2 linked regions of the Sandaracinus amylolyticus genome follow. The main gene of each other region encodes a partner of the protein of the gene in region 2 in a complex. Links are inferred from orthologs where the notes say so. Each region holds a gene or a part of one and is shown on either strand. Other genes may lie near its edges.

The links.
Region 1: the proteins of DB32_RS15990 (region 2) and DB32_RS25830 are in contact, whole or in part, in a cryo-EM structure (PDB 7NYH), measured with the Escherichia coli proteins. The link is inferred for Sandaracinus amylolyticus from one-to-one orthologs.

The regions. Positions count from the first base shown.
Region 1 is NZ_CP011125.1:6,118,619-6,133,885, forward strand. The notes cover bases 8,654-11,367. They hold DB32_RS25830 (NADH-quinone oxidoreductase subunit A), read right to left. Parts: upstream 10,334-11,367; coding sequence 9,974-10,333; downstream 8,654-9,973. Other genes in these bases: DB32_RS25820 (NADH-quinone oxidoreductase subunit C), read right to left, coding at 8,654-9,311; DB32_RS25835 (4-hydroxyphenylacetate 3-hydroxylase family protein), read right to left, coding at 10,903-11,367. Also shown: DB32_RS25780 (HEAT repeat domain-containing protein), read left to right, coding at 1-1,039; DB32_RS25785 (trans-sulfuration enzyme family protein), read right to left, coding at 1,443-2,651; DB32_RS25790 (DUF3634 family protein), read left to right, coding at 2,741-3,136; DB32_RS25795 (hypothetical protein), read right to left, coding at 3,137-3,634; DB32_RS25800 (NuoI/complex I 23 kDa subunit family protein), read right to left, coding at 3,737-4,321; DB32_RS25805 (complex I subunit 1/NuoH family protein), read right to left, coding at 4,326-5,738; DB32_RS25810 (NADH-quinone oxidoreductase subunit G), read right to left, coding at 5,749-7,341; DB32_RS25815 (NADH-quinone oxidoreductase subunit D), read right to left, coding at 7,389-8,606; more of DB32_RS25820, read right to left, coding at 8,628-8,653; more of DB32_RS25835, read right to left, coding at 11,368-12,303; DB32_RS25840 (PaaI family thioesterase), read right to left, coding at 12,598-13,083; DB32_RS25845 (RCC1 domain-containing protein), read right to left, coding at 13,105-14,073; DB32_RS25850 (glycoside hydrolase family protein), read right to left, coding at 14,317-15,267. UniProt on the Escherichia coli protein: NDH-1 shuttles electrons from NADH, via FMN and iron-sulfur (Fe-S) centers, to quinones in the respiratory chain. The immediate electron acceptor for the enzyme in this species is believed to be ubiquinone.
Region 2 is NZ_CP011125.1:3,747,094-3,762,645, reverse strand. The notes cover bases 1,098-4,096. They hold DB32_RS15990 (NADH-quinone oxidoreductase subunit J family protein), read right to left. Parts: upstream 2,950-4,096; coding sequence 2,245-2,949; downstream 1,098-2,244. Other genes in these bases: nuoF (NADH-quinone oxidoreductase subunit NuoF), read right to left, coding at 2,946-4,096; nuoK (NADH-quinone oxidoreductase subunit NuoK), read right to left, coding at 1,917-2,225; nuoL (NADH-quinone oxidoreductase subunit L), read right to left, coding at 1,098-1,892. In the rest of the region: more of nuoL, read right to left, coding at 1-1,097; more of nuoF, read right to left, coding at 4,097-4,340; DB32_RS15980 (NADH-quinone oxidoreductase subunit NuoE family protein), read right to left, coding at 4,381-4,926; DB32_RS15975 (zinc-ribbon domain-containing protein), read left to right, coding at 5,265-6,635; DB32_RS15970 (hypothetical protein), read left to right, coding at 6,769-7,107; DB32_RS15965 (hypothetical protein), read left to right, coding at 7,216-7,821; DB32_RS15960 (hypothetical protein), read left to right, coding at 7,818-8,483; DB32_RS15955 (hypothetical protein), read left to right, coding at 8,480-9,169; DB32_RS15950 (response regulator transcription factor), read left to right, coding at 9,166-9,864; DB32_RS15945 (sensor histidine kinase), read left to right, coding at 9,930-11,408; DB32_RS46750 (hypothetical protein), read left to right, coding at 11,405-11,644; DB32_RS15935 (DnaJ C-terminal domain-containing protein), read left to right, coding at 11,730-12,665; DB32_RS15930 (M23 family metallopeptidase), read left to right, coding at 12,723-13,232; DB32_RS15925 (vWA domain-containing protein), read left to right, coding at 13,291-14,673; DB32_RS15920 (aldo/keto reductase), read left to right, coding at 14,670-15,552; DB32_RS15915 (alpha/beta hydrolase), read right to left, coding at 15,533-15,552. UniProt on the Escherichia coli protein: NDH-1 shuttles electrons from NADH, via FMN and iron-sulfur (Fe-S) centers, to quinones in the respiratory chain. The immediate electron acceptor for the enzyme in this species is believed to be ubiquinone.

The sequences.
Region 1 (15,267 bases), 2.4 Mb from region 2 along the record:
GGCCGCGCTCGCGCTCGCCGACATGGGCTCGGACGCCGGCTACACGGCGCTCATGCGGATCGTCCCGCGCGGTCGCGATCAGGACTTCGCGCAGTACATGGGCATGGCGGGCGTGCCGCTCCAGCGCGAGTACGACAACCGCACCGCGGCGGTGCGCGCGATCGGCCGCTACGGCCGCGTCGACGCGGCCGAGGCGATGATGACGATCATCGAGGACCCGCAGGACGACATCCGCCTCCGCAACGACGCGGGCCTCGCGCTCGGCGCGATCGCGGACGACGCGGTGCTCCAGCAGGTGCTCGCGAAGGTGCAGCAGACCGACCTCGACGAGGCGGCGCGCCGCTACTACCTCGGCGCGCTCTGGCAGCGCCCGAGCCGTGCGATGTCGAGCGCGCTGCTCGATCTCATCGCGAGCCCGGCGACCCCGCCGGACGTCCGCAGCCCGGCCGCGGTCGCGGTGGGCTACGCGGCGGATCCCGCGAACGACGCGCGCCTCGTCCAGATGCTCGAGTCGGATCAGACGCGCGTCGCCGCGGCGCTCGCGATCGCGCTCGGCGGCAGCGACGAGGCGGCGAACGCGCTCGTCACGCGCCTCCAGGGCGACGCGGATCTGCGCCAGGTCCTGCAGGACGCGCTGATGAACGAGACGAACGACTGGTTCAATCTCATCACCAGCGACCTCTGGGACTCGGGCCAGGTCATGCGCCGCATCCGCGTCGCGCGGATCCTCAACGAGGGCGGCCAGGGCTTCGCGTGGGTGCCGCTCATGTCGCGCCTGCGCAGCGGCTGGGAGGGCACGCACGGCCTGAGCGGGCGTGACGTGCGCAACCGCTTCTTCGCGATGCTGCGCGGCGACGACGCGGACCAGCGCCTGCTCGCGGCGCGCCTGCTCGGCGACATGCAGGAGACCGGTCTGCTCATGGCGGCGCGCGACCAGGGCGGCAACGGCGCCGAGGAAGCGCGCAACGTGCTCTTCGAGCTGAACCGCCCGCAGACCGAGGGCGACGAGGGCGCGGAGGACGACGAGATCGAGGGGTAAGAGACTCTTCGATCGGCACCCGCGACGGGGCGAGCGCGAGAGCGTTCGCCCCGTTTGCGTTCCGTCGTCGTGCCCCCCGGGTCCGAGGTCGCCCCACCCGGCCTCGAGCGCTCGCGCCCCCGGCTCGAGCACCTGCGCCCCCCGGCTCGGCGGGTATCACCCCCCGGCTCCGAGATATCACCCCCTACCCTCGGCGAGAGGCGCCCCCGCGTCCGACGACGTGTCGACCACCCCCCGACGCGGTCGGTCCCCGCGGGACCGTGATCGATCGAGCCGGGGCACGGAGCATCGGAGCGAGGGCGCCGATCCTCCGACGCGATTCGCGCAGCGCGCGACGCGGGACGACGAGCGCGCGAGCCGCGCCGCGCGATCCGAGACGCGGGGGAGCGAGCTCGGCAGGCCCTCAGGCGGTCTGATCGAGGGCCCTCAGCACGTCCGCGACGAGCTCGTCGGTGTCCTCGATGCCGACGGCGTAGCGCACGAGGTCGTCGCTGATGCCCACGGCCTCGCGCTGCTCGGTCGAGAGCTCGAAGTAGCTCATCAGCGCGGGCTGCTCGATCAGCGACTCCACGCCGCCGAGGCTCGGCGCGATGCGCGGGATGCGGCACGCGTCGACGAAGCGCCCGACGCTCGCGAGATCGCCCTTCACCGCGAACGTCACCACGCCGCCGAAGCCCGTCATGAGCTCTTTCGCGACCGCGTGGTGCGGATGCGACGCGAGCCCCGGATACCAGACGCGCCGCACCCGCGGGTGACCCTCGAGCGCCTGCGCCAGCGCGAGCGCGCTCGCGTTCTGCTGCTTCACGCGCACCGCGAGCGTCTTGATGCCGCGATGCACGAGGTACGCGGCGTGGGGATCGAGCACGCCGCCGAGCACGTGCCGCAGATCGCGCACCAGCGACACGAGCCCGTTCGGCCCCGCGACGACGCCCGCGAGCACGTCGTTGTGCCCGCTCAGGTACTTGGTCGCGCTGTGCACGACGAGATCGATCCCGTGCTCCGCGGGGCGCAGGTTCACCGGCGTCGCGAAGGTCGCGTCGATCATCGTGCGGATGCGTCGCTCGCGGCAGATCGCGGCGACGCGGCGCAGGTCGACCACGTTGTTGTACGGGTTCGTCGGCGCTTCGCTGATGACGAGGCGCGTCTGCGGGGTGAGCGCGGCCTGCATCGCGTCGACGTCGGCGGGTGGGACGAGCGTGCTCGTGACGCCGAAGCGATCGAGGAACGACGTCACGAACTGGCGCGTGCGGCGGTAGCAGTCCGAGAAGAGCACGACGTGCGAGCCGCTCTTCACGAGCGCGAGGATCGCCGTGGTGACCGCGGACATGCCGCTCGAGAACGCGACCGCGTCGTCGGTGCCCTCGAGCGCCGCCATCTTCTGCTCGAGCGTGCGGACCGTCGGGTTCCCGTAGCGCCCGTACTCCTCGCGCTCGACCTTGCCCTCCATGTACTCGACGAGCGCGCTCGTGCTCGCGAACGTGTACGTGGCGGTCTGGACGATCGGCTCGGCGAGCGAGTCGCTCGCGCGATCGCGGGGCTCGCCGCCGTGCACGGCGCGCGTCTCCGGCGTCCGCCCGGGCTCCTGCTTCTTGGACTGCTGGTCGGAAGACATGATGGGGGCGCAGTGTAGCGCTCGCGTTGCTGCACTGCGTCGAGGTTCTCGGGGAACGACGCGTGACGGATTCGTCGTATACCGGGCCCGTGCTCGACCCGATCGTGATCCTCGTCGTGCTCCTCGTCGCGGTCGGCGCGTACGTGCTCTGGCGCGCGAACGAGATCTTCTGCCTGTCGGTGCGCGATGGACGCGTGCTAGTGGTGCGCGGACGCATCCCGCCCGCGCTGCTCCACGGCATCGAGGACGTCGTGCGTCGCACCGGAACGCGCCGCGCGACGATCCGCGCGGTCGCGGGCCAGCACCACGCGCGGCTCGTGTTGAGCGGCACCGACGACGGCACCGCGCAGCGCCTGCGCAACGTGTTCGGGACGCACCCGATCCAGAAGCTCCGCGGCGCGAAGCTCCCCGAGGCGCGCAACCTCGGTCAGGTCCTCGGCATCGCGTGGCTCGCGTGGCTGCTGGTGGATCGCGGCCGCGGCTGACTAGACACCGAGGTGCAGGAGGTAGCCGGGCGCGCGCGTCGCCCAGAGGCAGTCCTCCGCGAGCCGCTCGAACGCGGCGATCAAGTCCGCGCGCGCCACGCGCTCGACGTGGTCTCCGAGCGAGTGCTCGCGGCCGTCGTCGTCGATCCAGTGCTCCTCGCCGAGGCGAACATCGAGCACGGGCGGACCGTCGTCGTCGCGGTAGCGCCGCGCGAGCGACCTGAACACGTCGTGCGCGACCCGCGCGCCATCGCCGCGGATGACCGACCATCCGGTCCACGCGAGGCCGCGGTGGATCTCCCGGGTCGGCCACACACACGGGATGGCGGAGAGCTCCGCGGACCACGCGTGGAGCAGGTCGTCCTCGATCGAGACCCGCGCGCGCTGAGAGGCGCCGACGAGCTCTCGCACCGCGAGCTCGTACGGCCGCTCGCGGTCGACCCGATGGAAGTCGTGCCACGCGCTGCCGTGCCCGAGGGCGATGCGCTGCGCGCTCACGAGCGGGATTGGGCCAGCGCGAAGCGCCACCCGCAAGCGGGTGGGGACCCGCGCGCAGCTCGAGGGGTCGAGAGGGGAGGCGCGCAGCCTCCCCCGGGAGAATCAGTGCGCCTTTTCGCGGTCCAGGCCCGGGTGCGTCGGGTCGCCGGGCTCGTGGCGCGGGTTCGCGGTGACGTACGTCCCGTCCTTGCCCGGGATGCTCATCAGCGTCTCTTTGTCGAAGATGAAGTGCTCGCGCTTCCACGACGCCGGCACGTGCGTGCCGGTGTCCATGCGGATCGCGTCGCACGGGCACGCCTCGACGCAGAACCCGCAGAAGATGCAGCGCAGCTCGTCGATCACGAACACGCGCGGGTAGCGCTCGTAGCCGTGGCGCGGATCGTCCGCCTCGTACTCGGCGGGCTCGATGTAGATGCACTGCGCCGGGCACGCCGTGCTGCAGCACAGGCACGCGACGCAGCGCGGCGAGCCGTCCGCGCGGTGGGTGAGCCGGTGCACGCCGCGGAAGCGCTCCGGGTAGTCGCGGCTCTCCTCGGGGTAGCGGATCGTCGCGGTCTTCCGGTTCTCGGCGGGGCCGATCGTGTTCTGGAAGAAGCGCTTGAAGGTGACGCCGAGGCCCTTCACCGCCTCGACGACGTAGCTCTGGTCCGCGACGGTGCGTCCGGGCTTCTTGATCGCGTAGGCCATCGAATCACCAACCCATCTGCTGGAACAGCAGCACGAAGATGCCGGTCACGAGGATGTTCAGCAGCGAGAGCGGCAGGATGAGCTTCCAGCAGAGGCTCATGATCTGGTCGTAGCGGAAGCGCGGCAGCGTCCAGCGCACCTGGATGCTGATCAGCGCGAGCACCATGACCTTCGTCAGGAACGCGACGACCTGCAGGATGATGATGAACAGGTGCGAGTTCGCGACGTTGCTGACGACCGCGAAGTCCGTCCCGCTCAGATCGAAGCGGTAGCCGAACGCCTCCCAGCCCGCGCGGGTCAGGAACGGCACGTCCCAGCCGCCGAGGAAGACGACCGCGATGATCGCCGAGCTCACCGCGACCTCGATGAACTCGCCCATCATGTACATCAGCCACTTGCCCGACGAGTACTCGAGGAAGTAGCCGGCGACGATCTCGCTCTCACCTTCGGGCGCGTCGAACGGAACGCGCTTGTACTCCGCGATCGTCGCGGTGAAGAAGAGGACGAACGCGAGCGGGTTCACCAGCACGCCCCACACGTGCTCGCTCTGCCAGCGGATCATGTCCGGCAGCATCAGCGAGTCGTAGAGCATGAACATCGGGACCAGCGAGAGGCCGAGCGTGACCTCGTAGCTGACCATCTGGCTCGCAGCGCGGAGGCCGCCGAGCAGCGCGTACTTGTTGTCGCTCGCGTAGCCCGCGATCGCCGCGCCGATGATGCCGGTGCCCGCGATCGCGAAGATGTAGAGGATGCCGATGTTGAGGTTCGCGACCTGGATGTCGATCGCGGTCCCGCCGATCGCGCCCTCCGCGGGCAGCTGATCGAGCAGGTAGTCGACGTAGATCGTCGGACCGAACGGGATCACCGCCGCGGTCGCGAACGCCGGGACCATCGCGATGATCGGCGCGATCGAGTGGAGGAACTTGTCGCCGCGGGGCGGGACGATGTCCTCCTTGGTGAACGCCTTGATCGCGTCGAAGAGCGCGTGCAGGCCGCCGAAGATCGTCAGGCGCCCATCGAAGAAGAGGAACGGGAGGATCTTCGCCGCGACGAGGTGGATGACCGCGAGCGGGAAGAAGACGAGCATCAGCCCGCCCCACGTGTGCTCGATGCCGAACACCGGCTCGGTGAAGAGCACGTCCTGACCGTTGCCGGTCGCGACCATCGCCAGGCTGATCGCGAACATCACGCCGCAGAGCGCCGCGACGACGTACGCGCCGAGCACCAGGTACGGGATCGCGTCGAGCAGCGCGCGCGGCATCGGGAAGCCGCCCATGTACGGGCCGAGGCGATCCTGGAAGAACGCGCTCTGACGACGCTCCGCGAGCACCAGCACCGGCGCGAACAGCAGCAGCAGCACGCCGATGACGAACGCGATCTTCAGGATCGAAACGAGAACGAGCCAGCCGAGATCCATCGTCGTCCCCTCAGCTCGCAGCCGCCACGGCGGCCGTCGTCGCGGGCATCGCCGCGCGCACCTCGGGAAGCTTCGCGAACGCGATCTCGCGTCCCACGCGCTTGCCGATCTCGATCAGCGTCTCCCAGGCGCTCTTGATCCCGAGCGGCGCGTTCACCGCGCGCTGGAACTGCTGCGCCATGCCCTTCGCGTTCACGAAGGTTCCGCTCGCCTCGGCCGTCGTCGCGACCGGGACCACGACCGTCGCGACCTGCGTGAGCGGGCCGATGTTCGACGAGAGGTTCACGTGCGGGACGTTCGCGAGGCTCGCGAGCTGCTCGACGCTCTCGCCCGCCGCCCAGCCGAGCGAGAGGATCGCGTCGACCCTGCCCGCCGCGACGTCGGCCGCGAGATCCGCGGTGCTGCGCAGCTCGCCGCCGGCGACCGCCGTCGCGCCCGCGCGGTTCGGGTTCGGGTCGGGGTGCCGCAGGATCGCGTCGCCCTTCCACCCGCCGGGCACGCTCTCGGGCGAGAGCGCCGCGAGGTAGAGCGCGGTGCCGCCGAGGTGCTCGCGCCCGAGCTTGCCCAGCACGAAGTTGTCCTCGTTGGTGTGCTGCGCGCTGAACACCACCGCGAGGCGCTGCGACTTCTCGAGCACCTTCGCCGAGGCCTCGATCGCGACGTCGCGCGGCACCTCGACGACGCGGCCTTCCTGACGAACGCGCCCGGTGAGGATGCGATCCTCGTGGAAGCGCTTGTACGTCATCATGCCCGCGTCGCACATCCAGAACTTGTTCACCTGCTCGTTGTCGCGCGGGCGCAGGCGATACACGCGCTGGTAACGAGGATCGTAGTCGACCCACGTGTTGCAGCCGGTCGCGCAGCCGTTGCAGACGCCGGGCGCGCTTCGCAGGAACCAGACGCGCGCCTTGAAGCGGAAGTCCTTGCTCGTCAGCGCGCCGACCGGACAGACGTGCTCGGTCATCAGCGTGTACGCGTGATCGAGCTCGCGGCCCGGCGAGACGGTGATCTCGTTCTTGTTGCCGCGCTCGCGCATGTCGAGCACGTGGTCGCCCACGACCTCGTCGCAGAAGCGGATGCAGCGCGTGCACATGATGCAGCGCTCGGCGTCGTAGACGATCGTCGGACCGAAGCGCACCGCCTTCGGCTTGTGCACCGGCTCGGTGTCCTTGCGCTTCAGCTTCTTCTGGTGCGCGAGCCAGTAGTCCTGGAGCTTGCACTCACCGGCCTGATCGCAGATCGGGCAGTCGACCGGGTGATTGAGCAGGAGGAACTCCTGCACTGCGCCCTGCGCCTTCTCGACCGCCGCGCCCTTGCTCGCGACCTCCATGCCCTCCGTCACCTCGATCTGACAGGCGGGCTGGAGCTTGTTCTTCGTCGTCTCGACGTAGTCCTTCTTCTTCTCGTCCCACGCGAGGATCGGCAGCGCCATCGGGCGCGCGCTCTTGATCTCGACGAGGCACATGCGGCAGTTGGCCGCGATCGAGAGACCGGGGTGCCAGCAGTAGTGCGGGATCTCGACTCCCTTCTTCCACGCCGCCCGGATGATCGTGTCTCCGGGCTCGAAGGGAATCTCCTGGCCATCGAGCTTGAACGTCGGCATCACCGCTCCCGAAGGGAAGGAAATCGTCTGTCAGCGACTCGCGTGCTTCAGCGGTCGCACTCGCCGCCGATCATGTTGATCGAGCCGAAGGTGGGCACGATGTCCGCCACCATGTCGCCGATCAGCATCTCGCGGCACGCCTGCAGGTTGTAGAAGCACGGCGGGCGGCAGCGCACGCGATAGGGCGTGCCCGAGCCGTCGCTCACGATGAAGAAGCCGAGCTCGCCGTTGCCGCCCTCGGTGAACGAGTAGCACTCACCGGCGGGCACCTTGATGCCCTCCATCACGATCTTGAAGTGCGCGATGGTCGCCTCGATCGTGTTGTACACGTCGAGCTTCTCGGGCAGCACGAAGCGCGGGTCGTCGGCGTTGATCGGACCCTTGTCCGGCATCTTGTCGAGACACTGCTCGATGATCTTCATCGACTGACGCACTTCCTCGAAGCGCACCATGAATCGATCGTAGTTGTCGCCGTCGTGGCCGACCGGAACGTCGAAGTCGACGGCGTCGTAGAACATGTACGGGTGCGCCTTGCGCACGTCGTAGTCGACGCCGGTCGAGCGCAGCACCGGGCCGGTCACGCCCCACGCGAGCGCGCGCTCCTTGCTCAGCTTCCCGATGCCCTGGGTGCGGTCGAGGAAGATGCGGTTCTTGAGCAGCAGCGACTCGGTCTCGAGGAGCACCTCGTCGACCTGCGGCAGCACCGCACGGACGCTCTCCTTGAAGTGCGGCGTGGGCTCCTTCGCCATGCCGCCGATGCGGCCGAAGGAGTGGGTCATGCGCGCGCCGGTCTCCTGCTCGAGCACGTCCCACAGCCAGTCGCGCACCTTGATGCACCACAGGAAGGGCGTGAACGCTCCGAGCTCCATCGCCGTCGCGCTGTTGCACGTGAGGTGATCGGTGATGCGCGAGATCTCGCCGAGGATCATCCGGTACCAGGTGCAGCGCTCCGGCACCTTGAGCCCGGCGAGCTTCTCCACCGCGAGCGAGAAGCCCACGTTGCAGAGCATCGGCGAGACGTAGTTGAGGCGATCCGCGTAGGGGAAGACCTGCGTCCAGTTGCCACGCTCGCAGCTCTTCTCGAAGCCGCGGTGCAGGTAGCCCGGCTGGATGTCGAGATCCATCACCGTCTCGCCGTCGAGCTCGAGCACCATGCGGATGGTGCCGTGCATCGCGGGGTGCGACGGGCCCATGTTGATCCGCATGGGCTCGGCGGGCAGCTCGAGCGTGCCCTCGTGCTCCTCGTCTTCGTAGAAGGGCTCCATCTACATCACTCTTTCGCCGGGTTACTCGGTCGCGGTACGAGCCGCTTCGTCGTCGAGCTCGGTGTACTCGATGCCCTTGCTGAGCGCGGGGCGCTGGCCCTGCTGCTCGCCGATGGCGGGCGAGACCTGGAAGTCGCTGCCCTCGATGCGCGCCTGCCAGTCGATGCGCGACCACGGCTGGCCCTCGTCGGGGCCGAAGGGCGGCAGCTTGTCGATGTCCTCCACGTCGCGGTAGGGCACCAGCGGCTGCGTCTTCTCGATCGGGTAGTCCTTGCGGAGCGGGTGCCCGACGAACTCGTCGTACATCAGGATGCGGCGCGGATCGGGGTGGCCCTCGAAGACCACGCCGAACATGTCCCACGCCTCGCGCTCGCCCCAGTTCGCGCCGATCCACACCGGCACGAGCGACGCGACGCTGCCGCCCTCGTCGACGCGCGTCTTGATGCGCACGCGGTGCTTCTTCGCGAGCGAGCGCACGAAGAGCAGCACGTCGAAGCGCGGGAGGTCCTCACGCATCGGGTAGTCGACGCACGTGACGTCGACGAAGTGGTTCATGTCGCACTCGGGGTCGTCGCGCAGGAAGCGCGCGACCTCGAGCCAGTCCTTCGGCGCGACCACGGCCTCGTCGTCGCCGAAGTGGCTGCTCGTCGCGAGGATGCGGTCACCGAACTGCGCCGTGAGGCGCTCGAGCACCTTCTTGCTCATGGCGACTCAGCCCTTCTTCTCGCGCTCGATGCGCACGGCCTCGCCGGGGCGATCCTCGAGCAGCTCCGCGCTCAGCTGCGCGAGCGGGTTGGCGCCGGCGCGCTCGGCCTCGAGCTTCCGCTGGCCGTAGTAGACCGCGGTGCCCTTCTTGCGCAGCTGCACCATCTCGGGCACCTCGCGCGTCGGCACGACGAGCGGCCCGCGCGTGCCCGACTGGATCTTCTGCTGGAGCAGCATGAGACCGTCGAGCACGGCCTCCGGGCGCGGCGGGCAGCCGGGCACGTACACGTCGACCGGGATGAGCTTGTCGATGCCCGGAACCGTCGTGTAGTTGTCGTAGAAGCCGCCGCACGACGCGCACGTGCCGAAGGCGATCACGTACTTCGGATCGGCCATCTGCTCGTAGATGCGCTTCAGCGCCGGAGCCTGGCGCTGCACGATCGTGCCGACGACCCAGAGCAGGTCCGCCTGGCGCGGCGAGAAGCGCGGCGCCTCGGCGCCGAAGCGCGCGAGGCCGTCGTAGCGCGGGCCGTTCAGCGACATGAACTCCATGCCGCAGCACGCGGTGACGAACGGATACTGGAACAGCGACCACTTCCTCGCCCACGCGAGGAGATCGTCCAGCTTCGTCGTGACGAAGCCGGCGTCGCCGCCTCCCATCACTACCTTTCCCATTCGAGCGCTCCCTTCTTCCACGCGTAGACGAGGGTCACGCCGAGGACGAGGAGGAAGAGCAGCATCTCCACGAGCCCGAACCAGCCGAGCTCGCGGAACTGAGCCGCCCACGGATACAGGAACACCGCCTCGATGTCGAAGACGACGAAGAGGATGGCGGTGAGATAGAACTTGACGCTCAGGCGTACGTGCTGAGCGCCGGTGGTCGCCGAGCCCGACTCGTACGGGATCAGCTTCTCGGGCGTGGGGTTCTTCCTGCCGAGCGTCGATGCCAGGATGAACAGCAACGACGGGATCGCGACTGCGATCGCGAGCATCAGGAAGACGGGAAAATAGACCTCGAACATGGGGCTCGGTGCCTTTTCCTGGGAAGGGGGCGAGGTCGGAGGCCGCCTGTTTGCGCAGGCCCCTGCAGCCGTGGGGGACGGCCGAGCGGTCTCAGCCGGCGAAAGGCGGACGACGCCCTTCGGGATGGGAGGCCGGCGCCGGTTCTAGGCTACCGGCAACGTGGTGTCAACGCTGGGAAAGCCAGCGAAAACGGGAGCGCCTCGGCGACGCGCGCCCTCCCCCTTCTCGGGAGGCGAGCGGGCGCTCGCGGAGCGCGCCCAGCGGGCGATCTCGCGCGCGATCACGCACCGGGACGACGCCGGGTGCATGTTCTCGCGCGTGATCGCGCACCCGGAAGGTTCCGGGTGGCTGTTTCCGTCCGCGAACACCCACCGGGAAGCGCGCGGGTGGCTGTTTCCGTCCGCGAACACCCGCCGGGAAGCGCGCGGGTGGCTGTTTTCGTCCGCGAACACCCACCCGGAAGCGCGCGGGTGGCTGTTTCCGTCCGCGAACACTCACCGGGGAGCGCGCGGGTGGCTGTCGCCGTCCGCGAGCACGGTCCCGCGCGCGCTGCGCTTCGCGCTCGATACTACTCGTCGAGCCCGGCGAGCTTGCGGGCGGCGCGCATCTTCTCGTCCCAGTCGGTGCGCCGCTCGATCACGACGCGCTGGGCCTGGGGCGACCCCGCGCCGTGCATGCACTCGATGCGCAGCGGGACCGCGCCCGAGCCGTAGCTCATCCACTCGACGAGGCGGAGCAGCTTCGCGCGCTCGCGATCGCCCATCACGTGCCGGAGCTTCGGGCCGAGCTCGGGGTGATCGAGATCGGCGACCGAGGGCATCGTCGCGAGCAGCCCGCCCGCGAGGTCCTCGGCGAGCCGGACGATCTCGTAGGGCAGCTCGGTCACGTGGTGCTTGCACACGTTCGCGAGCACCGCGTCGACCTGGTGGATCCCGGAGCGGTGCTTCGTCGTCTTCGTCGAGGCCGCGAGGCCGAGCGCGTGGATGGTCTCGGTGAGGTGGACCATCTGGGTGAGCTTGTCGCGCACGTGCGAGGCGTCGCGCACGCCGTTCTTCTTCGCGAGGAGCGCGGTCGCGCCGACGAGCGCGTCGAGGTTGCCCGGCTTGCACCCGCCGTAGCTGGCGCGGTGGAACCCGGCGAACGCCTCGAGCAGCTCGTTGCACGCCTCGAGATCGCCGTCGATGAAGACGCGGTCGCGCGGGACGAACACGTCCTCGAAGATCACGACGCACTCCTGGCCGCCGTAGCGCGCGTTGCCCGCGTCGGGGCCGCCGCGTCGCTCGTCGCTGGGCTGACGGCCGAGCACCATCGACACGCCCGGCGCGTCCACCGGGATCGCGCACGCGATCGCGAAGTCCTCTTCGCCCGCGCGCAGCGACTGGCCGGGCATCACGAGGATCTCGTGCGCGTTCGCCGCGCCGGTCTGGTGGATCTTCGCGCCGCGGATCACGAGGCCGACCGCGCTGCGCCCGACGACGCGCACGAACGAGTCGGGCTGCTCGCTCGGGCGCTTGCTGCGATCGCCCTTCGGGTCGGTCATCGCGCCGTTCAGCGTGAGGTCCTCGCGCTGCACGTTCGCGAGCCAGCGCACGAAGCGGTCGTGCCCCTGGCGGCCGTGGGTCGCGATGTACGTCGCGTTGAGGCCGTCCATGCCGACGCAGCGCTGGAAGCAGGTGCCGGTGAGGCGACCGAGGATTCGTTGGAGCTCCAACTTCTTCCGGAGGTCGTCGTCGCTCGTGAAGAGGTGCGTGAAGCGGTTCACGCGCGCGTCGACGAGCTTCGAGTGCGGCGTCGCGAGATCGCGGATCGTCGGGTCGGGATCGTGCGCGAGCGCGTAGGTCGCGGCGACGGTGTCGATCGAGGGGCGCACCTTCGGGTGGCGCGTGGGATCCGGAACGCGCTGCCCGTCCACCCAGAGGACGAGCTTCCGTGCGCGCAGCGACTCGACGTACTCCGCGGCGGTCTTCATGGCGCGACAGTGTTCACTGTCAGCCTCTGCCGCTCAATCGAGTTTCGCGCGTGCGCCCCTCGAGCATCGAAGATGCTCGACCAGAAAAAGAGCTGAAGTGGACCGGACGACGACGGCTGCGACGCCGAGCATCGAAGATGCTCGATCCGCGTCGCAGCACGGACGTCGTTCACCGTCGAGCATCGAAGATGCTCGACCAGAAAAAAGAGCTGAAGTGGACCGGACGACGACGGCTGCGACGCCGAGCATCGAAGATGCTCGATCCGCGTCGCAGCCGGCGACGTCTGGTCCACTTCAGCGACAGAAGCGCTTCCACGCGTCGGGGATCGGGCCGCCCAGCATCCGCTCGGCGCCGCCCTGGTCGAGGACCACGAAGCGGAAGCTGCCGGTGAACGCGTCGGCGCCGTCCTGGACGATGCGCACCGCGACGTCGACGATGCGGCGCGCGTCGCGGGTGATGACCGAGCGGCCCTCGAGCGGGACGCCGATGCGCACGGCCTTGTGCAGCTTCGCGTCGAACGACGCGGTGAAGCCGAACTTGCCGAGCAGCCCGATCAGCGCCCACGCGGCGACCTCGTCGGCGAGCGTCGAGACGAGCCCGCCGTGCATGATGCCGGGCGGGCCCTGGTAGCGATCCCCGGGCGTGAAGCGCGTGACGATCTCGTCGCCCTCGCGCGCGAACGTGAGGTGGAACCCGTACGGGTGATCGGGCCCGCAGCCGAAGCAGGGCTGACCGGGCCCGAAGAGATGTCCGTCGAGGGGCGGAAGAGGAGTGCTCATCGCGCGCGCAGCATGACGCGCTCAGAGCGGGTCGGGCACGCTGGCCTGGCCGAACGTGTCGTCGCCCCAGCAGTGCACCTCGTCGGCCTCGTCGAGCGCGCACGAGTGACGCCCGCCGCTCACGACCTCCACGAAGCGTCCCGGCGGGACCACGTGCTGGCCCTCGGCATCGCGGCCCCAGCACACCAGCGAGGCGTCGCTCGCGCGGATCCCGCACGCGTGCAGCTGGCCCGCGCTGATCGCGCCGAGCGCCTCGGCAGGCGCGCCCGACGCGAGGGCGCCCGAGCACGCGACGGTGCCGTCGGCGCGGCGCCCGCAGACGTCGAAGAGGCTCCCGACGATCGACACGAACGCCCCCGTGGGCGGCGTCGGGACGTCGTCCGGATCGGGGCCGCCCCAGCAGCGGATCGTCCCGTCGCTCGCGCGGACGCCGCAGCCCCACTCGAAGCCGAACGCATAGTCGACGAACGCCTCGTCGGTGGGCGGCCCGTCGATCGGGCCGAACGCGCCCCAGCAGCGCAACGTGCCGTCGGCGCGCATGCCGCACATGCCGCGATCGTGCCCGTAGAGGCGCGTGAAGGTCTCGCCGAGCGGGGTCGAGAGCGGATCGGGGTTGCCCCAGCACGCGACGGTGTGGTCGGGGCGGCGCGCGCAGAAGCGGTGGTCGTTGTGGAACCCGCGAACCTCGACGAACCGCCCCGGCGGAACGCTGAGGATGCCTGCCGAGCCCCAGCAGCGCAGCGTGCCGTCGGCGCGCGTCGCGCACGATCCGTTCGAGCCGGCGCCGAGGTGCAGCGGGCCGTCGATCGGGAGCGTCACGCTCGTGCCGTCGTCGCACGTGAGCGTCGCCGAGCCGTCGCCGTGGTCGGTGAGCGTGCAGCCCGAGCCGTCGACGCCGCGAGGAACGGTCACGCTCGTGCCGTCGTCGCAGGTCACGACCGCGCCGGCCTCGGTCTCCTCGACGGTGCAGCCGCTCGACGTGCCGTCCATGCCGTCCATCCCGGCATGCCCGCGGGACCGGGACGAACCGTGGCGCTGCTCCCGTCGGGGCAGCTGATCACCGCGGTACCGTCGGGCTCGTTCACGACGGTGCACGAGCCCGAGTCGCCGGAGCAGGACGAGATCACGAGCGCAAGGAGCAGGAGTGTCGCGTGTCGCATCGCGCCGGAACGTATCCGGTGCGCGGGTCACACGTCTAGGATCGCAGCAACGATCCGCCAATCCTGGAACAGGTCACGGCGCGCGACCGAGCGCGCGGTAGCCGAGATATCGCGGGAACGCGCGGCCCGACTGGTTCCACTGCTTCGGGCGTCCGACGTACATCGCGTCGACGCCGTGGTCGGCGAACGCGTCGCCGACGTCGAGCCACGCGGCGTCGCCGGTGAGCACGTACGCCGCGCCGAAGACGTGCACGATCAGCAGGTTGAGATCGGCCGTGCTCGAGTCGTCGTAGTCGTCGGACGCGCAGCCCCACAGATAGCGGAACGCGGCTCCGTCGCTCGTGACCGCGTCGTCGCGCAGCCACTCCGCGGCGCGACGCACCACGTCCGCGATGCGCGCGTCGCCGGTGAGCGCGTGCGCGTCCATGAGCCCATCGACGAGCAGCGACGTCATGAACGGCGAGCCACCGGCGGGCCCGTCGCTGCACTCCTCGGGATCGGGGCGCACGAGGTCGTGCTCGAACGCGCCGCTCGTTCCGTCGCTCTGCCAGTCGACGGCTTCGTCGATCAGCGACACGAGCGCGGCGCGCACCTCGTCGCGCGGGTCGAGCGCGTAGTACGAGGCCACGCCCATGATCGTCCACGCGAGGTTGCGCTCGGTGACGCGCAGGCTGTTCTCGCGCCCGCCGCGCTGTGCCGGCAGGCTGCGCACGAACGCCTCGCCCATCGCGATCACCGCTTCGCGCGCCGCGGGATCGCCGGTGAGCAGGTAGTCGTCGAGCATGCCCTGCCCGGTCATGCGCCGCATGACGCCCCAGTCGAGCTTCTGCGACGGCGTCCAGCCGTCGGCCTGACAGACCTGCACCGCCATCGCGCGCCCCGCGATCCACTCGAGCTCGTTGTCGCGGTACCACGTGCTCTCGAGGCGCGCGCGTCGATAGCGCGCCGCGTCCGCGCCACGCACGAAGCGCTGCCAGAGCGCGTGCGGTCCGTCGTAGTACGTGCGGTGCGCGTTCGTGCCCGC
Region 2 (15,552 bases):
ATCTCGAGGCCGAGCAGCACACAGAGCGCGACGCCGATGACGCCTCCCGCGATCACCGCGATGCGCACGATGAGCGTCTCGCGCTCCGGCGCGATCGCGTCGGCCTTGCCGAACCACGAGTACGCGAGCCCGATGCCGCCGAGACCGACCGCGGTGCCGACCGACATCGCGATCACGCCGAGCATCGTCGGGCTCAGCCCGCCTTCGTGTGCACCGGCCGCGAACGCCGCGACCGCGCCGTGCTCGCCCTCGTGCCCCGTGAGCCACGGCGACCAGAGGTTCCAGTGCACGTGCAGGACGTCGCCGAGCCAGTGCGGCAGCCCGAGGAAGCCGACGATGAGCGCGCCGGCCGCGAGCACCATCAGCGGGATCGTCACCGCGTCGCCCGACTCGTGCGGCTCCGCGTGGTGCTCGTCACCGTGCCCGTGCCCGTGATCGCCGGGCGCGTGACCGCCGCGGAACTCTCCCTCGAACGTGAGGAAGTAGAGGCGGAACATGTAGAACGCGGTCAGGAACGCCGCGACCGCGAGCATCACGAAGACCGCGTAGCCGACCCACCCGAGGTGCGCCGAGCCCTCGAGCGCGCCGAAGAGGATCTCGTCCTTCGAGAAGAAGCCGCTCGTCAGCGGGAAGCCCGCGATCGCGAGGCACGAGATCAGGAACGTCGCGCGCGTGCGCGGCATGTACTTCTTCATGCCGCCGAGCCAGCGGATGTCCGCGTCGCCGTGCGCGTGGATCGCGTGCATCACCGAGCCCGCGCCGAGGAAGAGGCAGGCCTTGAAGAACGCGTGCGTGAAGACGTGGAAGATGCCGGCCGCGAACGCGCCCATGCCGACCGCCGCGAACATGAAGCCCAGCTGGCTGACGGTGGAGTACGCGAGGATGCGCTTCATCTGCGTCTGCACGACGCCGATCGACGCGCCGAGCAGCGCAGTGAGCGCGCCGGTGACGGCGATCAGCGCCATCACGTTCTCGCTCATCATGAAGACGGGCGAGAGACGGCAGCACAGGTACACGCCCGCGGTGACCATCGTCGCGGCGTGGATGAGCGCGGAGACCGGCGTCGGACCGGCCATCGCGTCGGGGAGCCACACGTAGAGCGGCAGCTGCGCGCTCTTGCCGGTGCACCCGATGAACAGGAAGAATGCCGCCGCGCCCGCGATCGTGATCCCGATCGGGAACCCGCCGAGCTCGACCTGACGCTGGCCGTACTCGATCACGCCCGCGTTGATCTCGGCGAACTCGAACGTGTGCGCCGAGCCGAGCAGCAGGAACGTGCCGATGAGCACGCCGAAGTCGCCGATGCGGTTGACGACGAACGCCTTGCGCCCCGCGGCCGCGTACGCCGGGTTCTCCCACCAGAACCCGATCAGCAGGTACGAGCAGAGCCCGACGCCTTCCCAGCCGACGAACATCAGCGGCAGGTTCGAGCCGAGCACGAGGATCAGCATCGAGGCCGTGAAGAGGTTCAGATACGTCATGAACCTCGGGTACGACGGGTCGTCGCCCATGTACTCGGTCGAGTACAGATGGATGAGCGACGCGATGCCCGTGACCATCACGGTCATGATCCCGGACAGGTGATCCATCGTGAACCGCACGTTCACGGGCACCGAGTCCTCGCCGACCGTCACCGAGAACCAGCGGTAGAGGTCGAGCGTGATCGCCGTGTTGCCCGCGTGCTCACCCTCGCCCGCGAGGACGAGCATCGTGAAGCAGTAGAGCGCGAGCAGGAACGAGGTCGCGACGGTGCCGACGGCGACGCCGCTCACCAGGCCCTTGGCCGCGCCGCGACCGAAGAAGCCGTTGATGATCGCGCCGAGCAGCGGCAGCAGGACGATCCACAGCAGCATCGGCGCCGGGTTCGTCGGCAAGGAGAAGTCGAAGTCCATGGTCGGCTCTCGGCTCCGTAGACGTCAGTGACGAAGCAGGTCGGCGCGATCGCTCTCGACCGACTTCTTCAGGCGGAAGAGGCTGATCAGGATCGCGAGGCCCACTGCGGCTTCCGCCGCGGCCACTGCGATGACGAAGAACGCGAACACCTGGCCCACGTGAGACTCCGGATTCCACCGGTTGAACGCGACCAGCGTCAGGTTGACCGAGTTCAGCATGATCTCGATCGACATGAGCTGGAGCAGCATGTTGCGGCGCGTGAGGAACCCGAGCGCGCCGATGCCGAAGAGCACCGCGGCGAGCGCGAGGTAGGTACCGAGCCCGATCTCCATCGTCTGCTCCCTCTGCCTCTCACTCGGCCGGCGTCTCGCCGTCGCTCTCGTTGCCGATCTCGAGCGGATGCGGCGGGCCCTGGCCCACCGTCGAGATCTTCGCGGGGTTCAGCGAAGGCGCTTCCGCGTCGTTCGCGAACGGGCGCAGCGCCATGCGGCGCGCCTCGACGGGATCGGCCTCGTCCTTCTGCGCCGCGGTGCGACCGCGCGCCGTGCCGATCGCCGCGATGATCGCGACGAGCAGCAGCATCGACACGAGCTCGAAGGGCACCGCCGCCTGCCGGTAGATCGAGTCCGAGAGCGCCTCGACGCTGCCGAACTCGCGGCACGCCGGATCGCTGCCGTCGCACGTCGCGATCGCGACCTCGGGCGCGGTGGCCTCGCCGACCGAGAACGTGATCGCGCCCGCGAACAGCACGATCAGACCGCCGCCGATCGTCTTCATCACCCAGCCGCGGGTGTCGGCGCGATGCTCCATCGCGCCTGGCCCGATCAGCATGATGACGAAGACGAAGAGCACGACGATCGCGCCCGCGTAGACGATCAGCTGGATCGCCGCGAGCAGGTGCGCGTGCAGCGTCAGGTACAGACCCGCCAGCGAGATCACGTGCACGAGCAGCGCGATCGCCGAGCGCAGCGGGTTGCGCATCGTGACGGTCAGGACCGCGGCGATCGTCGCCGCGAACCCGCAGACCAGGAAGAGGAGCTCGCCGCTGGTGCTCATGCCGCCTCCCGCCGCACGAGCTGCGAGCGGATCGCCTCGTCGAGCCGCGCGCTCTGGGGGAGCCCCTTCTCCGCGGCCTCGAGGAACTCCTTCCGGAACTTCCGCACGAACGCGAGCATCGGCATCGCCGTGCCGTCCGCGAGCGCGCAGATCGTGTTGCCCATCATGTTGTTCGAGATGTCGACGAGCAGATCGACGTCGCTCGGCTTGCCGCGCCCCGCCGCGATCTGATCGAGCACGTTCGCGAGCCAGCCGGTGCCCTCACGGCACGGCGTGCACTGGCCGCACGACTCGTGCGCGTAGAACTTCATCAGGTTGCGCGACGCCTCGACCATCGAGACCGAGGTGTCCATCACGATCGCGCAGCAGGTGCCGAGCATCGTGCCGATGCCGCGATACGTGTCGACCGCCATCGGCACGTCGAGGTGCGACTTGCCGTGCCACTTGTTCAGCGGGTGCTTCGGGTCCTTCGCCTCGACCTTGTCCTGCTCGCGCAGGACCGGCGTGCTCGACCCGCCCGGGATGACGCCCTTCAGCTTGCGATCGGGGTGCAGCATCCCGCCGCCGAAGTCGTAGATGAGCTCGCGCATCGTGATGCCGACCGGCGCTTCGTACACGCCCGGGCGCTTCACGTGGCCGCTGATGCCGTAGAGGCGGGTGCCTCCGTCCTTCATCTCCGGCGGGAGCAGCGAGATGTTGCTCCACGCTTCGCCGCCCATCGCGACGACGTCGGGCACCGCCGAGATCGTCTCGACGTTGTTGACGATCGTCGGCATGCCGAACGCGCCCTTCACGGCCGGGAACGGCGGCTTCAGGCGCGGCTCGCCGCGCTTGCCCTCGAGCGAGTTGAGGAGCGACGTCTCCTCGCCGCAGATGTACGCGCCGGCGCCGGGGTGCACGTGGATGTCGAGCGCGTGCTCCTTGCCGAACGGACGCGCGCCGAGGAACCCACGCGCGTGCGCCTCGCGGATCGCCGCCTCGAGACGCGCGATCGCGAGGACCAGCTCGCAGCGCACGTAGATCCAGCACTTGTGCGCGCCGATCGCATACATGGCGATGATGCACCCCTCGATGAGGCGGTGCGGATCCTTCTCCATGATCGTGCGATCCTTGAAGGTGCCGGGCTCGCCCTCGTCGGCGTTGATGACGAGGTAGACCTCCTGGCCTTCCTTCTTCGGCGCGAGGAAGCCCCACTTCATGCCCGCGGGGAAGCCGGCGCCGCCGCGACCACGGATGTTGGCGGCCTTCACCTCCGCCTTGATCTGGTCGGGCGTCATCGAGGTGAGCGCCTTGCGCGCCTGCTGGTAGGCGCCCGCGCGCTCCGCCACCTCGAGCGTCCAGCTGCGAGCCAGCGTGTAGCGATTGCTGAGGATGTTCTGGTACGACGGCATGACTCTCCGGCCGGTCGCGTAGAGGAAGAGCGAGGGAGGTTCAGCTGCCGCTGGTCGTCGCGGCGGCGGCGTTCGGGTACCAGGCGGTCTCTTCCTGGGTGGGCGTCTCGCCTCGCGCGATGCGATCGAGCAGCGCGTCGAGCTTCTCGACGGTCAGGTTCTCGAAGAACTGATCGTCGATCTGCACCATCGGGCCGTAGCCGCAGGCCGCGAGGCACTCCGCCTTCTTCAGCGTGAACGTGCCGTCCGCGCTGGTCTCGCCCGCGTGGCAGCCGAGGCGATGCTCCAGGTGCTCCTGGATCGTCTTCGCGCCCATCAGCTCGCAGGAGAGCGTCCTGCAGACCCAGACGGTGTGCTTCCCGGGCGGATGCTGCGCGTACATCGTGTAGAACGTGACGACGCCTTGCACCTCGCTCGCGGCCATTCCGAGCCGCGTCGCGACGTAGGCGACCACGTCGGGGCTCACCCAGCCGACCTGGCGCTGGCAGAGGTGGAGCACCGGGATGCACGCGGCCTGCTTCGTCGGGTACCGCGCGATCAGCTCGTCGACGATCTTCTCGTGCTCTGCGGAGAGGGTGAACGCCATCGTGCTCCGTGCCCGGCCACTCGCCTCGGTGAGTGAGGCTGCTTCTAGGAAACGCATGCCCTCCGCCGCGAGGTCGCGCGGCTCCTCGGAGCTCGCGCTCGCTCGCGAGAGGCGCGCTCGCACAAATGCGCGAGAGGGGCCTTCGGGCGGGCGGACGCTAGGCCGCTCCAATGAGGCTGTCAAGCGAGGACGCCCGCGCGCGAGAACAGGCTTCCCATCGGTGTCGACGTGCGTGTAGTCTTCGGCGCGATCGAGGCCCGGAGCGCTGTCGAGGGACCTTCGATCCAGCGAGGGGGACGCTTCTCAGTCATGAAGCATTGGTCCTCCTGGAGGCGCAAGTGACCGTCTTCTGTCCCAACTGCGGAAAACCGAACACCGACACGGCGACCCAGTGCGTCGCGTGCGGCACCGGCCTGAAGCCCAAGGCAGCCGGCTCGAAGTTCAAGGGCACGATGATGATGACGGGCGTGACGCCGCCGAAGCCGGGTGCTCCGGCCGCCGGTGGCGCGCCGCCGGGACCGCCGCCGCAGGGCGCGCCGCCGGGACCGCCGCCGCCGCAGGGCGCACCGCCCGCCGAGGCCGGGGGACAGAAGCAGAACCTCGCGTTCCAGGCGACCATGCTGGGCCCGATGACGCCGCCGCCGGGCGCGCCTCCGGGGGCGCCGCCTCCGGGTGGTGGATTCGGCGCGCCGCCCCCGAGCGCGGGTGGTGGCTTCGGGGCGCCGCCGCCGAGCGCGGGCGGTGGCTTCGGCGCGCCGCCTCCGGGCGGTGGCTTCGGTGCGCCTCCGGGCGGTGGGCCGGGCACGCCGCCGCCGGGCGGTGGGTTCGGGGCGCCGCCGCCGAGCGGTGGCTTCGGCGCGCAGCCGCCGAGCGGTGGCTTCGGTGCGCCGCCTCCGGGTGGCTTCGGCGCGCCCCCGCCGAGTGACGCGTCCGGCGGGTTCGGGGCGCCGCCGCCGAGCAGCAACGCGCCGGGCGGCTTCGGTGCGCCGCCTCCGGGTGGTGGCTTCGGCGCGCCTCCGGGCGGTGGTCCGGGCACCCCGCCGCCGGGTGGTGGCTTCGGCGCACCGCCTCCGGGTGGTGGCTTCGGCGCGCCTCCGGGCGGTGGTCCGGGCACCCCGCCGCCGGGTGGTGGCTTCGGTGCACCGCCGCCGGGTGGAGGCTTCGGCGCGCCTCCGGGCGGTCCGCCGCCGGGTGGCTTCGGCGCGCCTCCGGGCGGTCCGCCGCCGGGCGGTGGCTTCGGTGCGCCGCCTCCGGGCGCGCCCCCGGGTGGCTTCGGTGGAGGCCCGCCGGGTGGTCCTCAGCCCCCGATGGGCGGGGCGCCCGCGGCGCCCGGTGGCCCCGCGAAGAGCAACACCGGCAAGTACGTCGCGATCGGCTGCGGCGTGCTCTTCATGTTCTGCTGCGTGTCGAGCATCGTCTACAACGTCGTCTGCGGCGGCATGGCCGCGATGGCGCCGACGCCGGTGGTCGCGCCCGACGGCACGACCGTTCCCGCCGACCCCGGTGCGGGCGGCGGCGGCAGCGTCTGCGGCCGCGCGGCCGAGTGCTGCAACGCCTATCTCTCGGCGATGGGCACGCCCGGCGTCGTCGACTGCGGCATGTACAACAGCATGCCGGCGGGCGCGGAGACGGGCTGCCAGTCGGCGATCGACGGCTGGCGTGCCGGCCTGCAGGCGCTCGGCCGCGAGGTCCCGGCCGCCTGCCAGTGATCGCGTTCTCGTGCGATCGATGTGACCGACGCCCGACCCGCTCGCACGAGCTGGTCGGGCGTTCGTCTCGGTGCCGTTCCCGTGGGCAGCAGCAATCATGTGGAGCATCGAGTTCGACCCGTCGACGCGGTTGATGACGCTTCGACTGGTGCACCAGGTGACGGCCCCGCAGATGCGGGCGCTCTCGCGCGCGCATTCGTCGGCGCTCGCCGCGACGGGCGGTGAGCCGTTCAAGGTGCTCGGCGATCTCCGCGGGCTCACCCCGCTCGACATCGAGTCCGCGTCGCTCTTCACCGAGCTGCGGCGCGCGGCGGCGTCGCTGCCCGGGTTCCTGCGGCGCGCGGTGCTGACCGACTCGCCGACGGTCGCGATGCAGCAGCGTCGCTCGGTGTACGAGGAGGCGGGCTCGCGCGAGCGCGAGCTGATCACGCTCGACGAGGGCGAGGCCCGCGCCTTCCTCGCGCGCGACTGAGCCGCCGCCACGATTTCGCCATCTTCTCTCCTCGCGATCTCGAAGCGCCCTCCCCGCTCGCTCCTCGGCCGCGCGCGACCTTGCTCGCATGACGGCGAGGAGGTCGCGGTGACGAGCACGACGGGGGACTTCGCGGCGGTCGATCCGCGAACGAACGAGCAGGGAGCGCACGCCGCGATCGACCGCGCGGACGTGATCGAGATCGCGCGACGCGGCGCGGTCGGGCTCGCGCTCGCGTCGATCGCGGGGCTCGCGATGGGCGCGCGCGAAGGTGTGCTCTCGATGGCAGTGCACGCGGCGGGGATCCCGCTCGCGCTCCTCGCGGTGGTCGCGCTGGGTGTGCCGAGCCTGTTCGTGCTGCTCGCGCTCGCCGATGCGCCGCTCGATCCACGCTCGACCGCGGCGGCCGCCGCGCGCGGCATCGGCGCGAGCGGGCTGGTGCTCGCAGGTCTGGCGCCCGCGATCGCGCTCTTCGTCGTGACGAGCGAGAGCACCGATGCCGCCGCGCTCACCACGCGCGCCGGGCTCGCGCTCGCCGGCGTCGTCGGGCTCGGACACGTGCTGCGCGAGATCGTGCGCGCGCTGGGCGACGCCGATCTCCGCACGCGCGCGATCGCGATCGGAGGGCTCGCCGGGTTCGCGGTGTTCGCGACCGCGCTCGCGACGCGGGTCTGGGGCGCGCTGCTCCCCGTGCTCCTCGGAGGTGCATCGTGAGCGAGCTGCAGCTCATCCTGCGTCGTCCCGCCGAGGCCGCGCGTCGCGCGACCGAGGGCGAGTCGTTGCGCGCGCTGGTCGCGACGTCGCTCGCCGCGATCGTGTGCGGTGCGGCGGCGTTCGGAGGCGTCGTCGGCTCGTTCCGCGGCGGGCTGCAGATCGCGTACGCGGCGCTGAAGCTCCCACTCGCGCTCTGCGCGACGCTCGCCATCGGAGTGCCTGCGTTCCACGCGATCGGTGTCGCGCTCGGACAGCGCTGGACGTTCCGGAGCGTGGTCGCGCTCAGCCTCGCGTCGGCGGCGCGCGGTGCGCTGGTGCTCTTCGCGCTCGCGCCCGCGCTCTGGCTCGCGATCGATCGCGGGCTCGCCTACCACGCGACCGCGCTCGCCGCGACGCTCGCGTTCGCGCTCTCGGGCATCGCCGCGCTCGCCGTGTTGCTGCGCGGGCTCGGCGGTAGCGGGCTCGCACAGCTCGCGAGCGCCGTCGCGATCGCGAGCGTGTTCTTGCTCGTCTCGGGTCAGACGAGCTGGATCCTCCGGCCGTGGCTGGTGCGGCCGCGCACCGAGGACGTGCCGTTCGTGCGGGCGCGCGAAGGCAGCTTCGCCGACGCGCTCGCGCGCTCGGGCCTCTCCGCGACCGGTCGCTACGACGAGGCGCGATGAGCCCGCTCCAGCTCCTCGCGCTGTATCTCGTGGTCGGCGCGATCGCAGCGACGGTGGTCGCGCGTCGCCAGCAGGGCGCGCTGCCGATGCGGCTCGCCTCCGCGCTCGTCGCGTGGGCATTGTGGCCGCTCTGGGCGCCGATCGCGCTGGCGCCGCCGGAGCGCGACACCACGCGCGCTCCGCTCGCGCGACGTCTGCACGCGGTGCTCGACGAGGCGCTGGTCGCGGCCGAGGGCACCGCGCTCGCACCGCTGCTCTCGCGCGACGCTGCCACGCGCATCCGCGCCGACATCGACCGCGCGATGGCGCGCATCGCTCGGCTCGACGACGCGCTCGCGCGACCCGGGTTCGATCTCCGAGCAGCCGAGTCGCGCCTCCTCGAGCTCGAGCGCAGCGGCGCGACGTCGCGCGCGATGGCGACCGCGCGCCTCCACCGCGACGGAGTCGCGCGCCTCGTGCACGCGCGCGACCAGGACCATCGCGCGCTCGTCGAGCTCGAGGGCGCGCTCGAGGCCCTGCGCAGTCAGATCGTGCTCGCGCACGTCGCGGGCGCGGCCCCCGACGAGGTCGTCTCGGAGCTCTGGGCGCGTGTCGAAGGGCTCGGCGCCGCGCTCGACGTCACCGAGGAAGGCCCGAGCGCGTCCGTGGTAGATCGAGAGCGGACCGAAGCGGAGGCGCGCGCTTGAGCCGTCACATCCTGGTCGTCGACGACGAGGCACGCATCCGCGAGGTCGTGCAGTACGCGCTCGCGCGCGAGGGCCATCGCGTCACCGTCGCGGGCGACGGCAAGAGCGCGCGCGAGGCGTTCGGTCGCGGCGACGTCGAGCTCGTCGTGCTCGACGTGATGCTCCCCGACGTCGACGGCCTCACGCTCTGTCGCGAGATCCGCGCCGCGTCGCGCGTGCCGATCCTGTTCCTCTCGGCGCGCAGCGACGAGATCGATCGCGTGCTCGGGCTCGAGCTCGGCGGCGACGACTACCTCACGAAGCCGTTCTCGCCGCGCGAGCTCGTCGCGCGCGTGAAGGCGGTGCTGCGCCGCATCGAAGGGCCCGCCGAGAGCACGCCCGCTCCGACCCCGAAGGGCACGCGCCTGCGCCACGGCGCGATCACGATCGATCTCGAGCGCCACGAGGTGCGCTACGGCAGCGAGCTCGTCGCGCTCACGCCGACCGAGCTGGGCATGCTCGCCGCGCTGATCGAGCGCCCCGGCATCGTGCTGTCGCGCGGACAGCTCATGAAGCGCGCGTACGCGTACGACAACCTCGTCACCGAGCGCACGATCGACACCCACGTGCGGCGCATCCGCGCGAAGTTCCGCGCGCTCGGCGGCGACCCGATCGCGACGGTGCACGGCGTCGGCTACAAGGCCGCGGGAGCCTGACGATCCGCGGGCCGCTCACGCTCACGAGGCGCATCTCCGGCGGCATCCTCGCGCGGCTGCTCCTCGTGAACGTGCTCGTGCTGCTCGTGCCGTGGGCGGGGCTCGAGTTCGCGCGCATCCACGAGCGCCAGCTCCTCCTCTCGCTCGAGCGCGACATGCGCAACCAGGCGGTGCTCGCGAGAGAGATCGCCGAGGACGCGATCGCCTCGGGTCGCGAGCTCGAGTCGCCGCGCGTGATGCGCATCCTCGTCGACGCGGCGCGCACCACACGCACGCGCGTCCGCGTGCTCGACGAGCGCGCCGTCGTCCGCATCGACTCGCACGCGTGGGGCCCGCCCGAAGGGCCCGAGCCGCTGCCGCCCACCGTCGTACCGCAGGAGATCTACGATCTCTCGAACGACATCCGTCGATCGAGCGCGCGCGTCGCGCGATGGAGCGACGAGGGAGATCGCTGGCCGCTGGTCGCCGATCGCCGCGAGGTGCGCGAGGCGCTCGCGGGACGACCCTCCGCGTACACGCGCCTGCGCGCCGAGCATCCGTCGGTGATCCTCTTCGTGACGGAGCCCATCCGTCATCGCGGCAGTGTCACCGGCGCGATCTACGTCACGCGATCCACGCAGCCGGTGCTCGAGGAGCTCTACAAGATCCGCGCGGGGCTCACCGTCGTGATGGGCGTCGCGGTGTTCCTCACCGCGCTGCTCACGCTCGTGCTCGCGTGGTCGATCTCGCGCCCGCTCACGCGCCTCGCGCGCGCCGCGCGTCGCATCGCCGCGGGAGAGCGCGACGTCGTCGTGCCGGTCGGCGGCAGCGGCGAGATCCGCGATCTCTCGCACGCGTTCGCGACGATGACCGCGGAGCTCGATCGGCGCCTCCGCTACATCTCGGAGTTCGCGGCCGACGTCGCGCACGAGTTCAAGTCCCCGCTCACCTCGATCCGCGGCGCGGCGGAGCTGCTCGGCGAAGGCGCGTCGGACGATCCCGAGACGCGCGAGCGCTTCCTGCGGAACATCCAGCTCGACGCGGATCGCCTCGATCGTCTCGTCTCGCGACTGCTGGAGCTCTCGCGCATCGAGGCCTCACGCGAGCCGATGGGCGATGTCGATCTCGCTGCGCTGATCACGCGCGTCGTCGAGCGCACGCAGAGCCCAGATCCACGCGTCGAGGTGCACGCGCCCGCGACGCTCCCGCCACTCCGCGGCCGCGAGAACGATCTCGAGCGCGCGCTGCTCAACCTCGTCGAGAACGCGATCCGCTTCTCCCCGCCGGGACGGCCGGTGTCGATCACGATCGAGCTCGCGCGCGACGCGATCCACCTCGCGGTGCGCGATCACGGGTCAGGCGTCGCGCCCGAGCACCGCGCGCGCATCTTCGAGCGCTTCTTCACGACCGACGCGGAGCGCAACGGCACCGGCCTCGGGCTCTCGATCGTGAAGAGCGTCGCCGAAGCGCACGGCGGGCGTGTGCGGCTCGACGAGCACACCACGCCCGGCGCGCGCTTCGTGATCACGCTCCCGCTCGGAGCGCGTGGTAGCGTGCGCGCGTGAGGATCGCGATCGCCCTCGTGCTCGCCGCGCTCGCCTCGTGCGGGAGCTCGAGCGCCCCGCCGCCTTCGTCGTCGTCGTCGTCCGGTCCGAGCCCCGCCGCGCAGCCCGCGCCCTCTTCGCAAGCGCCGTCCGCACCGACGCCGACACCGATCGTGCGTGACGTCGCGCCCGACGAGCCCGAGGGTCCGATGGCGGACCCTCCGCCGGTCGAGCCGCCCACGATCGGGCCCTCGTGATGCTGCGCGGGCGCGAGCACAGTCCGCCCCTTGTGTCCGTTGGTGTCGTGGACACCTTTGGCCGACAGGGCGGAGAAAGCAGCCTGTGAGCTACAAGGACTACTACGAGGCGCTCGGTGTCTCGCGTTCCACGACGCAAGACGAGCTTCAGAAGGCGTACAAGAAGCTCGCGCGCCAGTACCACCCGGACGTCAACAAAGAGCCGGGCGCCGAGGACCGCTTCAAGTCGATCAACGAGGCGTACGACGTCCTCAAGGATCCCGAGAAGCGCAGCCTCTACGACAAGTACGGGCCCGCGTGGAAGGCGATCTCCGAAGGCCGCCAGCCCCCGCCCGGCACCGAGAACGTGCGCTTCGACTTCGGCGACCTCGGCGGCTTCGGAGGTCAGGGCTTCGATCCGAACGATCTCGGCTCGATCTTCGAGCAGTTCTTCGGCGGACAGGTCGAGGGCATGCGCGGCGCGCGCCGTCGCCCGCGTGGGCCGCGCCGCGGTGACGATCGCGAGACCGTGCTGGAGATCGGTGTGTCGGACGCGTTCGCGGGGGGCGCGCGCGACCTCGGCATCCGCGATCCCGAGACGGGTCAGACCCAGCGCCTCACCGTCCGCATCCCGGGCGGTGTGCGCACCGGACAGCGGATCCGCCTCGCGGGCAAGGGCGGTCAGGGCAGCCCGGGCGCGCCGCCCGGCGATCTCTTCCTCGAGGTGAAGGTCGTCCCCGACGCGCGTTATCGCCTCGAGGGCGACGACCTCCACGTGACGCTCCCGATCACGCCGTGGGAAGCCGCGCTCGGCGCGACGGTGCCCCTCGTGACGCTCGACGGCGAGGTCCGCTTGAAGGTGCCGCCGGGCACGTCGTCGGGCCGGAACATCCGCCTTCGCGAGAAGGGCTATCCCCGCAAGGAAGGTGCGCGCGGCGACCTCTACGCGACGGTGCAGATCGTCGTGCCGGAGTCGCTCACGCCGCGCGAGAAGGAGCTCTTCGAGGAGCTCCAGAAAGCGAGCCAGTTCCGTGCGCGATGACGCGAAATCTCCTCGTCCTCGACGCGGTCTCGCGCGCGCCGCGCGCAACGATCGCGCATGCGGAAACGACTCGGACGCGCGCTCGCGGCGCTCGTTCTCTGCGCCTGGCTCGTCGCCCTCGGCGCCTACTTCCTCGACCCCGTCCCGCTCGGCTCGCCGGTCCGCGGAGCCCGCGCGTTCCACTCGACGTTCGGCGCGCCGCGCTCCGGCGGGCGACGCCACCAGGGCGTCGACGTCTTCGCCGCGCGCGGGACTCCGGTCGTCGCGGCGCACGACGGGCTCGTCGTCCACGTAGGCACGTACTCGCTGGGCGGTCGCGTGGTGCACACGCTCGGACGCCGCGGCGTGCTCTGTTACTACGCGCACCTCGACGCGTGGGCGCCCGGTCTCGCGGTCGGCCAGTGGGTGCGCGAGGGCGACGTGCTCGGCACGGTGGGCAACACCGGCAACGCACGCACGACGCCGCCGCACCTGCACTTCGAGGCGCGACCGCTCGCGCTCGGTCTCGCGGCAGTCGATCCGGTGACGCTCCTGCCGGCGCGTCGATTCACCGCTTCGCAACGATAGACCTTCGCGCGCGCTCGCCCGTCGCACGCCCTCCACGGATCACGGAGGAGGGCTCGGGATGACGACGAGGACGCTCGGATCACTGTTCGTCGCGTGCGCGCTGATCGCATGCGGGGGTGCGCAGCACGGTGGGGATCGCGAGGACCCGGAGGCGATCGTGCTCGAAGGCGCGCTCGGCAACACGTTCGTGCCCGCCGCGCAGTCGAGCGAGATCGTCGCGCGCCTGCGCGTCGGCACGGTCACGCCCGAGGGCCTGCATCGCCCGCCGATCAACCTCGCGCTCGTGGTCGACACGTCGGGCTCGATGGAGGGCCGACCGATCGACGACGCGCGCGCCGCCACCGCCGCGCTGCTCGACGCGATGCACGACGGTGATCGCCTCGCGGTCGTCGCGTTCCACTCGTCGACCGAGATCGTGCTGCCGTCGACGCAGATCGATCGCGGCCGCATCGAGGAGCTGCGGGAGCAGGTCTCGGCGCTGCGCGCGACCGGCACCACCGACCTCGGCGGCGGCATGCGCGCCGGGCTCGAGGAGGTGATGCGCCACTACGATCCGCAGGGCATCAACCGCGTCGTCCTGCTCAGCGACGGCGTGCCCAACGACCCGACGACCATCGAGCCGCTCGCGCAGGCCGCTGGCGAGCGCGGCATCGCGATCACCGCGCTCGGTCTGGGCACCGAGTACGACGAGACGCTGCTCGCCGCGATCGCGCAGCGAAGCGGAGGGCGGTTCCACTTCGTCGAGGAGTCGAGCGCGGTCGCGCGCGTCTTCCAGGACGAGGTGCTCCGCATGCGACACGTCCTCGCGCGCAACCTCTCGATCGAGATCCGCCCCGGCCCGGGCGTGCGCGTCGAGAGCGTCGTCGGTCAGCCCCAGGTCGGCATGGACGGCTCGGTGCGCGTCGCGCTCGGCGACGTCGCGGAGGGCGAGACGCGCGACGTGATCGTGCGGCTCCGCGCGGAGGGTCGTCGCACGGGCGCGATGGTCGAGCTGATGGACGCGGTGCTCACGTTCGACGATGCGGTCGCGGAGGCCGGCCGTCTCGAGCGTCGTCTCTTCCTCGGTGCGCGCGCGACCGCGGACGAGGCGGATCTCGCGCGTGGTCGCGACGAGTCGGTCGAGCGCGACGCAGCGCGCATGATGGCGGCCGCGGTGACGGTCGAGGCGATCCGTCTCGCGCGCGGTGGCGAGCTCGACGAGGCGCGCGTCATCCTCGCGCAGGCCGCGCTGCGCGCCGAGGCCGAGGCGCAGAGCAGCGGCGATGCATCGCTCGCCGAGCAGGCGCAGGGCATGCGCAGCGTCGAGATGTACCTGCCCAGCGTCGCAGCGACCGCGCCGAGCGCCGCACCTCCGCCCCCCGAGGCCGCGTCCGACGAGGCGCCGCGCGCGATCCGCGCCGAGCACGAGCGCGCGGTGCGCGTGCTACAAGGCCCGCTGTGATCGCACGGCGCGCGCTCGGTCGCACCGGCCTCGATGTCTCGATCGTCGGCCTCGGTGCAGGTCGCATCGGAGACCCATCGCAGGACGCGCGCGAGGTCGAGCGCCTCCTGCACGGCGCGCTCGATGGCGGCGTCACGCTGATCGACACCGCGCGCTCGTACGGGCTCTCCGAGGAGCGCATCGGGCGATTCCTCGCGACGCGACGCGACGCCTTCGTGCTCTCGACGAAGGTCGGCTACGACGTCGACGGAGTGCCCGACTGGACCGGCGAGTGCGTGCGCCGCGGCATCGAGAACGCGCTCGGTCGTCTGCGCACCGATCGCATCGAGCTCGTGTTCCTCCACTCGTGCCCGCGCGACGTGCTCGAGCGACGCGACGTGATCGACGCGCTCCACGACGCGAAGCGCGCGGGGAAGATCCGCTGCGCGGGCTACTCCGGCGAGAACGAAGAGCTCGCGTGGGCGATCGACTCGGGCGCCTTCGACGTCGTGCAGCACAGCGTCAGCGTCGCGGACCAGCGCGTGCTCGACGACGCGCTGCCGCGCGCCGCGGAGCGCGGCATCGGCGTGCTCGCGAAGCGCCCGCTCGCGAACGCCGCGTTCGCGCTCGAGCATCGCCCCGACGCGCCCGACACCGCGACGTACTTCGATCGCTTGCGCGCGATGTCGATCGATCCGCGCGCCCTGCCCTGGCCCGAGCTCGCGCTGCGCTTCAGCGCGTTCGCGCCCGGTGTCTCGAGCGCGATCGTCGGCACCGCGAGGCTCGAGAACCTCGTGCGCTCGCTCGATGCCGCGTCACGCGGTCCGCTCGATCCCGATCACGTCCGCGCGATCCGCGACGCGTTCCGCGCGCGCGACGATCACTGGCGCGGCGTGATCT